DNA from 4 places in the Streptomyces sp. PSU-S4-23 genome. Region 1 is predicted to be linked to each of the others. Evidence: riboswitches for the same ligand, from Rfam matches in the RefSeq annotation. Region 1 holds a riboswitch; each other region holds the start of a gene.
What was found. Region 1 has a riboswitch for cyclic di-AMP ahead of ACZ79I_RS24285 (C40 family peptidase). Riboswitches for the same ligand answer to the same signal wherever they lie in the genome.
Positions count from the first base shown of each region.

Region 2: it holds a riboswitch for cyclic di-AMP, as region 1 does, so the genes downstream of both, ACZ79I_RS04995 (C40 family peptidase) here and ACZ79I_RS24285 (C40 family peptidase) in region 1, are expected to answer to the same signal.
Region 3: it holds a riboswitch for cyclic di-AMP, as region 1 does, so the genes downstream of both, ACZ79I_RS23125 (transglycosylase SLT domain-containing protein) here and ACZ79I_RS24285 (C40 family peptidase) in region 1, are expected to answer to the same signal.
Region 4: it holds a riboswitch for cyclic di-AMP, as region 1 does, so the genes downstream of both, ACZ79I_RS16310 (transglycosylase family protein) here and ACZ79I_RS24285 (C40 family peptidase) in region 1, are expected to answer to the same signal.

Region 1 covers NZ_JBVMUU010000002.1:5,280,463-5,282,653, reverse strand. The annotation lists gene pcrA (DNA helicase PcrA) at 1-672, opposite strand, end outside; cyclic di-AMP (ydaO/yuaA leader) riboswitch at 1,115-1,284, shown strand; gene ACZ79I_RS24285 (C40 family peptidase) at 1,293-2,191, shown strand, end outside.
Region 2 covers NZ_JBVMUU010000002.1:921,977-924,167, forward strand. The annotation lists gene ACZ79I_RS04990 (hypothetical protein) at 1-178, shown strand, start outside; cyclic di-AMP (ydaO/yuaA leader) riboswitch at 582-777, shown strand; gene ACZ79I_RS04995 (C40 family peptidase) at 781-1,254, shown strand; gene ACZ79I_RS05000 (DUF6328 family protein) at 1,334-1,870, shown strand; gene ACZ79I_RS05005 (ATP-binding protein) at 2,065-2,191, opposite strand, start outside.
Region 3 covers NZ_JBVMUU010000002.1:5,044,884-5,047,074, forward strand. The annotation lists gene ACZ79I_RS23120 (HAD family hydrolase) at 1-452, shown strand, start outside; gene ACZ79I_RS23125 (transglycosylase SLT domain-containing protein) at 436-936, opposite strand; cyclic di-AMP (ydaO/yuaA leader) riboswitch at 939-1,109, opposite strand; gene ACZ79I_RS23130 (CocE/NonD family hydrolase) at 1,484-2,191, opposite strand, start outside.
Region 4 covers NZ_JBVMUU010000002.1:3,554,889-3,557,079, reverse strand. The annotation lists gene ACZ79I_RS16315 (LysM peptidoglycan-binding domain-containing protein) at 1-838, shown strand, start outside; cyclic di-AMP (ydaO/yuaA leader) riboswitch at 1,036-1,202, shown strand; gene ACZ79I_RS16310 (transglycosylase family protein) at 1,207-1,890, shown strand.

The DNA.
Region 1 (2,191 bases):
CGTACCGGCGAAGTCCTCCTCGTCGATCAGCTCGTTCTTCAGGTTGGAGACCTTGGCGCTGAAGGACTTGGGCGGGAAGTGCTTGGGGTCGAGGTCCAGGTCCCGGCAGACGAGCGCCATCAGACGCTTGCTGTCCGCGGCGTCGTAGATCGAGAAGGAGGACGTGAAGCCGAGCTTCTTGCTCTCCCGCCGCAGGATGCGCACACAGGCGCTGTGGAAGGTCATCACCCACATCGCGTTCGCGCGCGGGCCGACGAGCTGCTCGACGCGCTCCTTCATCTCGCCCGCGGCCTTGTTGGTGAAGGTGATCGCGAGGATCTGGCCGGGGTGCACGCCCCGCTGGGCCAGCAGATACGCGATGCGGTGCGTGAGCACACGGGTCTTGCCTGAGCCGGCGCCGGCCACGATGAGCAGGGGGGAGCCGGCGTGCACGACGGCCGCGCGCTGGTTCTCGTTCAGCCCCTCCAGCAGCGCCTGCGGGTCGAGGGCGGGGCGGTGCGCGCCGTTGCGGTAATAGGAGTCGCGGTCCGGCGGCACGTCGAACCGTCCGCCGAACAGATCGTCCGGAACCGGCTCCGCTCCGTGATCGCCGTCGGGCGGCGGTGGCTCCTCCTCGTGGGCCGGGGTGCCCTTGAGGTCCGCCAGGAAGCTGTCGTCAAAGAGGCTGCTCATCGCTCTCCGAGTCTAGGCCGCCCCACCGACAACCGGTTGCCGCCCCGAGAAGTCCGTCCCACCGGAACCAGATCCGGGTACGGGTACGGGTACGGGTATGCGTACGGCTAGGGGGATCTTCCGCAGCCCCCGCCCCGGCGGGCATCGCGCTCCGCGCCTGTCGCATCACCGAAGGTGACGCACCGCCCGGAGGCCGTCCGTCTCCCGCCCCGGCCGCGAACGACGCCCGGGAACCGGACACAGGGCACCACTTCCCCCGACTCCGGGGAAAGGCGGCCAACACGCCGCAGACCCCTCCCCATTGACCGCGGTGAGCCGCACTCATGGTCAAGGTCACGAAAATGTATCGGGCATATCGCACATCAACCTTCACACGGGCCGCACCAGTTGGCTACGGTTCCGGGCGGGCCGCTCGACCCCCACCGGCGAAGGTCGCCGGGCCGCGCGGCCCCCGCCGAGTCCGGCGTGCCCGTGGGCAGCCGGAGCCGGGGACCCAACCGACCTTGGGGTGAATCGGCCAACCACCTTTCGGGGGACGGCCGTAGGGCACACCTTCCGGAACCACCCGCCCGAACCCGACAGCTAACCCGGTAGGCGGTGTACGGAAGGAGTCGCCTCCCATGGCGCCGCACCGCAAGGCGCGCCCCTCGGGCACGCGCATCGCAGGCATACGGACTCCCGCCCTCGCGACGGCGGCCCTCACCTCCGTGGCCCTGCTCTCCCAGACGGCGAACGCCGCGCCCTCCACGGACGGCAGACCGAGCCTCGAGGAGGTCGAGAAGAAGGTCGACGAGCTCTACCACCAGGCCGAGTCCGCCACCGACAAGTACAACGCGGCCAAAGAGAAGACCGCCAAGCAGCGCAAGCGCGTCGACACGCTCCTCGACGACGTCGCCCAGCGCACCCAGAGGCTCAACGAGGCGCGGGACGAACTGGGTTCGTTCGCCGCGGCGCAGTACCGCACCGGGGCCGCGGCCCCCGACACGGCCACCTTCCTGCTGGCCGACTCGCCTCAGGACTACTTCGACCAGACCCAGCTGATGGGCCGGCTGACCAGCCGCCAGAAGGACGCGGTCGACCAGTACGTCACCGAGCAGTCCGCGACGATGCAGAAGCGGCGGGAGGCCGCCAAGAGCCTGCAGACGCTCACCGAGTCGCAGCAGAAGCTCAGAGCGACCAAGGCGGACGTCCAGGAGAAGCTCGCCACCGCGCGGCAGCTGCTGTCCGACCTGACCGCGGAGGAGAAGGCGCGGCTCGCCGCGATCGAGAAGAAGAAGCAGGAGGAGGCCCAGCGTCAGGCGGAGGAGCTGGCGCGGCAGCAGGCGGCGCGGCAGGCCGCCCAGCAGCAGTCGTCCTCGGGCACCACGACCGGCACCTCCGGGTCCTCCTCCACGTCCACGGGCTCCACGTCCACGGGCTCCGGGTCCACGTCCACGTCCACGTCCACGGACACCTACGCGACGAAGGCAGCCAAGGCGCTCGACTTCGCCCGCGCACAGATCGGCAAGCCGTATGTGTG
Region 2 (2,191 bases), 4.4 Mb from region 1:
GGGACTGCGCGCAGCCCAGGCCCTGGTGGGCAAGGCCGCGGCCCTGCGCGACGCGCTGACGCAGATGCACCTGCGCGGGGAGCACGAACTGCACGGCCCGACCCTCGCCCGCGCCCTGCGCGTCCTCGACGGCGAACGCCGCACGGGCCGCGTCGCCCTGCCGCCCGGACCGGAATGAGCCGATCCCCCGGCGCCTCCGGGGGAATCGGCGGACAACGGCCTCGCGCCCCGGGCCGGAAGGGTGAGCCGGACAGACCGCTGCGCAGGCATGCCGGACGGACGGCCGTCCGTCCGGCGCGGCTCAAACGGGCCAAATGGTGTACCCCAGACCGGAGTAGAGACGGCTCCGGCCCCAGGCCCGCAGGAGTCGCACAACACGGCTGCCCACAGGGCGCAAGGCGGGACTCCGATGCAGGTCGGGGCCTGGTTCATGCCCTCAACTTCCCCCGAAAAGAGGGTTGTCCACCCGAACGAGTGAGTGGTGAGTAACGCCACAAATCACCGATTCCATTGTGATTTTCGGACCCTGGTAGGTGAAGATCCCTTCCTGACGACAAGCCCCCGCCACCGCGGCGGGGCGGTCCGGGCGGACGCCGAATCCTGCCGCCGCCCGGACGACCGGTCGACAGGAGTGGATCGGCAGGAGTGGAGGACCCGGCAAGGCGGGCCACCGGAGAGATCCGGACGGTCCTTGGGGTGAAGCCGCGCGAGCGGCCGGGCTACTTCGCCAGTCCGAATCCGACAGGTCATCCTTCACAGGCGGCTGACGAAGGGTTGCGCATGGCTGCGCTCAATCGTGTCCCGTCGCTGCTGACCCGGGCCGGCACCGCCTCGGCCCTCACCCTCGCCGCCGTCGGCGGCGGCATCGCTGTCCCCGGCGTCGCCACCGACGCGGCCGCCATGACACCGGCCACGAAGGCCCTCCGGGTCGCGGCGTCGAAGAAGGGTGCCCCGTACAAGTGGGGTGCCACCGGACCACGCCGCTTCGACTGCTCCGGGCTCACGCTCTACGCCTACAAGAAGGCGGGCAAGAAACTGCCCCGCACGGCCGCGGCGCAGTACAACAGGACGCACCATGTCTCGTCCTCGCACCGCAGGGCCGGAGACCTGGTGTTCTTCCACTCGGGCCGGAACATCTACCACGTCGGCATCTACGCCGGGAAGGGAAAGATCTGGCACTCCCCGAAGACCGGGGACGTGGTCAGGCTCCAGAAGATCTGGACGAAGAGCGTCTGGTACGGACGGGTGAGCTGATGCGGCCGGCGGGGCGACGGCCCGCTGCGCCGTCGCCCCGCCGTGGCGTGACCAGGGCCGTAACGGGAACTCGTGCACCATGGCCGACCGAGCTCCCCACCAGGCGCGGCGCGAGACTCCCCTGGAGCGCGCCGACCGCAATTTCGCCGAACTGCTGCAGGAACTGCGCGTCACCCAGACCGGGGTCCAGATCCTGTTCGCGTTCCTGCTGACCCTGGCCTTCACCCCGCGTTTCCCCTCCCTGGACACGGTCCAGCGCGTCATCTACGTCACGACGCTGCTCCTCTCCGCGCTGGCCGCGGCCCTGTTCACGGCGCCCGCCGCGCTGCACCGCTCGCTCTTCCAGCAGAACGCCAAGCCCGTCATCGTGCGGGTCTCCTCCCGTCTCGCAACGATCGGGATGGGCGTACTGATGCTGGCGCTCACCGGCTCGGTGCTCCTGGTGGTGGATGTGTCGCTCGGCCGGGCCGCCGGCATCGCCGCGGGCGCGGGGACGTTCCTCGTCTGCGTGGGCCTGTGGCGCGTCCTGCCCTGGCTGCTGGGGCGCGGGGTCCTGCCGGCACCACGGGATCGCGGAGCGGGAGCGGACCGGGGCGGGCCGGAACACTCCCGGTGACCGCCGGGCGGGCCGCAGCCGGTGCGGAGGGGGTGCCGCCGGGGCCGGGCACCCTGCGCGGCGTCCCGGTCGCCCACCGCACCGGCGAGGCCGGTGCCCGCGCCCCACGCCTTCCGCGTGCCGCCGCGGGGGGCCTTCGGGCGGGTGGCGGGGCCCGCCTGTGTCTGAGGGCCCGGGCCGGGCCGCCGCGGCCGTCACGGCTCCTGCTGCCCTCCCGCCGCGACGGACTGGACCCGGGTGGTCCACGGAAGTTCGATCGCGACCGTCTTGCCGCCCTCCAGGGTGGGCCGCACGCTCACCTTGCCGCCGTACTCCGCGGTC
Region 3 (2,191 bases), 240 kb from region 1:
AGCCCGGCTACCGGATGCCGCACCCCACGCTGCCCGCGGTGCGCGTCGAGCGGCGCGACGACCTGTGGTGCGAGCCCATCAGCAAGGTGCTGCTGCGCCATCCCACCTTGTCGGACGACGAGTTGGCGGTGGCGGCCCGCGGTGCGATCGGGTCCCTGGCGACGGTCACCATGTCGGGGCCCGGAACCGTCGAACTCCAGCCGTGCGGCATCACCAAGGCGACGGGGCTCGCGCTGGCGGCCGAGCATCTGGGCCTGAGCCCGTCGCGGACCATCGCCTTCGGCGACATGCCCAACGACATCCCCATGTTCGACTGGGCCGCGCACGGCGTCGCCATGGCCAACGCCCACCCCGAACTCAAGGCGGTCGCCGACGAGGTCACCCTGTCCAACGAGGACGACGGCATCGCCGTCGTCCTCGAGAGACTGTTCGGGCTCAGTAGGCGCTGTTGACGTTGTCGATCGAGCCGTACCGGTGGGCCGCGTAGTTGCAGGCGGCCGTGATGTTCGCGACCGGGTCGTAGGGGTCGTACGCCGTGCCGGGCACGTGGTACGCGCGGAAGGTCGGGTCGATGACCTGCAGGAGGCCCTTGGACGGAATGCCCTTCGCGGCGTTGGAGTCCCAGAGGTTGATGGCCCGCGGGTTGCCCGCCGACTCGCGCATCACGTTGCGGTAGATCCCGTTGTAGGAACCGGGAATCCCGTTCTTCGCCATGACGGTCAGCGACTGACGTATCCAGCCGTCGAGGCTGCCGCCGCGGTAGGTCGTGGCCGTCGCCGCTCCGGTGGCGGGTGTGGCGGCCGAGGCGCTCGTCGCGCCGACGACGGGAAGGGCGAGCACCGCGGCGGCGGTCGCCGCGACGGCGAGGGTGCGGCGGACGCGGGTGGCCTTGGACCGGTCGTTCCGACGGCGTACGGGCAGGGCGAAAGCGGGCATGTCGTTTTCCTCTCCGGCGCCTGCGAGGTGAGCTGTCGGGTTCGGGCTGGGAGGTGCCCGGCCGTGTCCTCGGTCCCGAGGGCACGGCTTCACCCCAAGCCGTTCCGGCGCGGTGTCCGGCTCGGCGACTTACCTGGGTCCCCCGCTCCTGCCGTCATCGGTGGATGGGCCCTCGAGCGGCGGCAGGATTCGGCGATCCGCTCGGGTCGAGAGGAAGGTATGCGAGGGGAGATGCCCGGAACAAGCGAGAAGTCATGGTCCGGTCGAAATGACCTTGACATTCTGCAATGTCGATGTTGATCCGCTTTGAGCTCAGCGGCCAACGCGCCCTTTGTGGACGGGAAGTTGGCTACATGACTGAAAAGAGTGGTGTCGGGGTGAGGTGACCGATTTCACTGACTTCCTCCCCGTGTTGGGGAATTTGGTAATATGGGAAATCAGATAGCAATTCGGGCAAATCGGTCAGCGATCATCCGTTCGGCGCGATCCGCTCGCGCCATCGGCTCTCCGAGTGGTGAAGCTCACAGGAAATGTGGTCCGAATACCACTAATTCGGGCATTTCACCGGCGTGGTGGAGGGGGTCACCGTGCGGGGAATCCTCGTCTCCCATGTCCGGTGGAACACCACCTCGTCCCCGTCCCTGCAGACCACCTCGTCCGAGACGACGAACTCCGCCGCCGTGCAGGCGATCCCGGAGTGCGTCTCCACCCTGGCGTCCCATCCCGTCTCCGGGCGGTGCATCCGGATCGACCGGTCCGAGCGGGCCCGGGCCGTCAACGCGTCCGCGTCCTCGACGGTGTACGTCTCCCGGGCGTCCTCGGTGACCTCGAGACCGTCGGGGTACACGAGAACACCCTCGCGGCACGGGGCGAGTTCGAGGCGCCACTCGCCCTTCGCCACGTCCCGGACCACCAGCCGGGGCGGGCGCGGCTCGTCGAGCATGGCGGGGGAGCTGATGCCCAGCGGCCGGGCGTGCTCCGGTTCCCCGAACACGATGGGCGGCCCGGACTGCGCCGTGTGCAGGGGAAGTTCGAGCCGGCTGCCCGCCGGGTCCAGGACGAGGCCCGCCTCCGAACCCGGTTGCGGCCACAGCCACGGCCAGTACACGGAGGACACGGCGAGGCGGATGCGATGGCCGGGCGGGAAGACGTGCCCGACACCGCCCAGCTCGACCGTCACGTCCTCCGTGGCACCCGGGGTCCAGGGAACCGTCCGGTCGCGGCCGTGGCGTGCGGACAGGTCCAGGACGCCACG
Region 4 (2,191 bases), 1.7 Mb from region 1:
GAGCGGCGGATCCTGGAGCGCCGACACCGGCAACGGCCGCTTCGGCGGACTTCAGCTGTCGCAGGACGACTGGGACGCCTATGGCGGCCTGGACTACGCCCCGCGCCCCGACCAGGCCAGCCGCTCGCAGCAGATCGCCGTCGCCGAGAAGATCCTCGCCGACCGGGGCGTCTCCGTGTGGCCGGGCTGCGGCCTGCTCTCAGGGCTGGACAAGGACCCGGCCGCCGCCCACGTCGACACGGGGGTCGCCGGCGACGCGTCCGGCGGCGGTCCGGCCTCGGGCTCCGGTGCCGACTCCGGCCTGTCCGAGTCATCCGGATCATCCGGATCGGGTGGCTCTTCGGCATCCTCTTCCTCTTCTCCCTCTTCGTCCCCTTCCGCGACCTCGACGACCGATTCCGGTAAGAGCAAGGCGAATGCGAGTGAATCCGGCGATTCAGCCGATTCCGGTGACTCGGCGGCCGGTGTGACGAACGGTGATGACTCGGACAAGTCCGATCAGAACGGGGCCTCTTCGGGTGCCGGGGAGTCCGAGGACTCCGGTGCGGGCCGCCATCGCGGTGACAGTGCCGAGGAGGGCGCCCTGGACGGCCGTACCGGTGACGCGGCCGGCCGCCATGCCTCGCGCGACTCGTCCGCCCCGCTGTCCGCCGACGACGGCTCGTACACCGTCCGTCCCGGGGACAGCCTGTCGGGCATCGCCGACTCCCTTGACCTCACGGGCGGGTGGACGGCGCTGTACGACGCGAACAAGCAGACGGTCGGCACCGACCCCAACCTCATCCTCCCCGGTCAGAGCCTTGCGCTCGATGTCGACGGGACGGCGGGGCGGTCCTGAACTGCCGTCGCTGGAGTGGTGGTTCACGTCCCACTTCGTGCGCTATGTCCAGTTTGGTGAAAGTGAGAGATGGGTCTCACTCGCCCTGATCAGCTTTGAAATTCGGTGGATCGACTGCTTACGGTCTTGCCGCTCGCTTCAGCGGGCTCCCATGGCCGCCACGCCGAATCCTGCCAGCGGCCGTACGGAAACAGTCGTCGCGTCAAGCGCCGTAGGCAGGAGCGGGGGACCCAAGGTAAGTGCCGTGCCCGGACGTTGACCGGGGACGGCTTGGGGTGAAGCCGCGCGCCCTGACAAGCGCGGCCGGGCAACTCAACCGGCCCGAACCCGACAGCTCACCTCGCAGGCGTCGGTGAGGGGAACGAACCATGCTGTGTTCCGGCAACGGCAAGCACCGCCGCCCGTCCAAAGCCACCCGTGTCATCGCGCTCGCCGGCGTCACCGGCGCCGCCATCGCCGCCCCGCTGCTCGCGGCCGGCAACGCCTCGGCCGCCACCGCCGCCGAGTGGGACGCCGTCGCCCGGTGCGAGTCCGGCGGCAACTGGTCCATCAACACCGGCAACGGTTTCTACGGTGGCCTGCAGTTCACCAACTCCACGTGGGCCGCGTTCGGCGGCACCGCCTACGCCCCGCGTGCCGACCTGGCCACCAAGGCGCAGCAGATAGCCATCGCCGAGAAGGTCCTCGCGGGCCAGGGCAAGGGCGCCTGGCCGGTCTGCGGCAAGGGCCTGTCCAGCACCCCCTACAGCGGCGCGGTGAGCGGCGGCTCGTCGAGCGCCGCCAAGCCCGCCACCCGTCCGGCCACGCAGCAGTCCTCCCGGTCGGCCGCGCGCCCGGCCGCCCCGGCCGCTCCGAAGGCCGCCGCCACCCCCGCCGCCCCGAAGGTCGCGAAGGGCGACGGCGAGTACACGGTGGTCAAGGGCGACACCCTCAGCGGTATCGCCGCCGCGCACGACGTCAAGGGCGGCTGGCCGAAGCTGTTCCAGCTGAACAAGGGCGTCGTCAAGGACGCCGACCTCATCTACCCGGGCCAGCGGCTGCACCTGAAGTGACAGCCGTCCGGCAGCCGGACGACGGGGTCCTCACGGGCGCGGCCCCCACAGTGGAGGCCGCGTGAGGTCCGCCCCCGCCCCACGGGCTCCCCGCTCCGGTGCGTTTTCCCCCGAACGCACCGGGGCGGGGCTTTTTTCCTGTGTGTCCCGTGACGTTCGCCGCCTCTTCTCCGGGGGGCTTTGTTCCGTGCGGAAACAATGTGTACCGTCACTCTGTCCACGGGACGGTCGGTCGGCTTCCGGCATCCCGGGGACGGTTAGTCTCTAGTCGCAAGGTGCCCCGCACTCTCAGCGTCACATC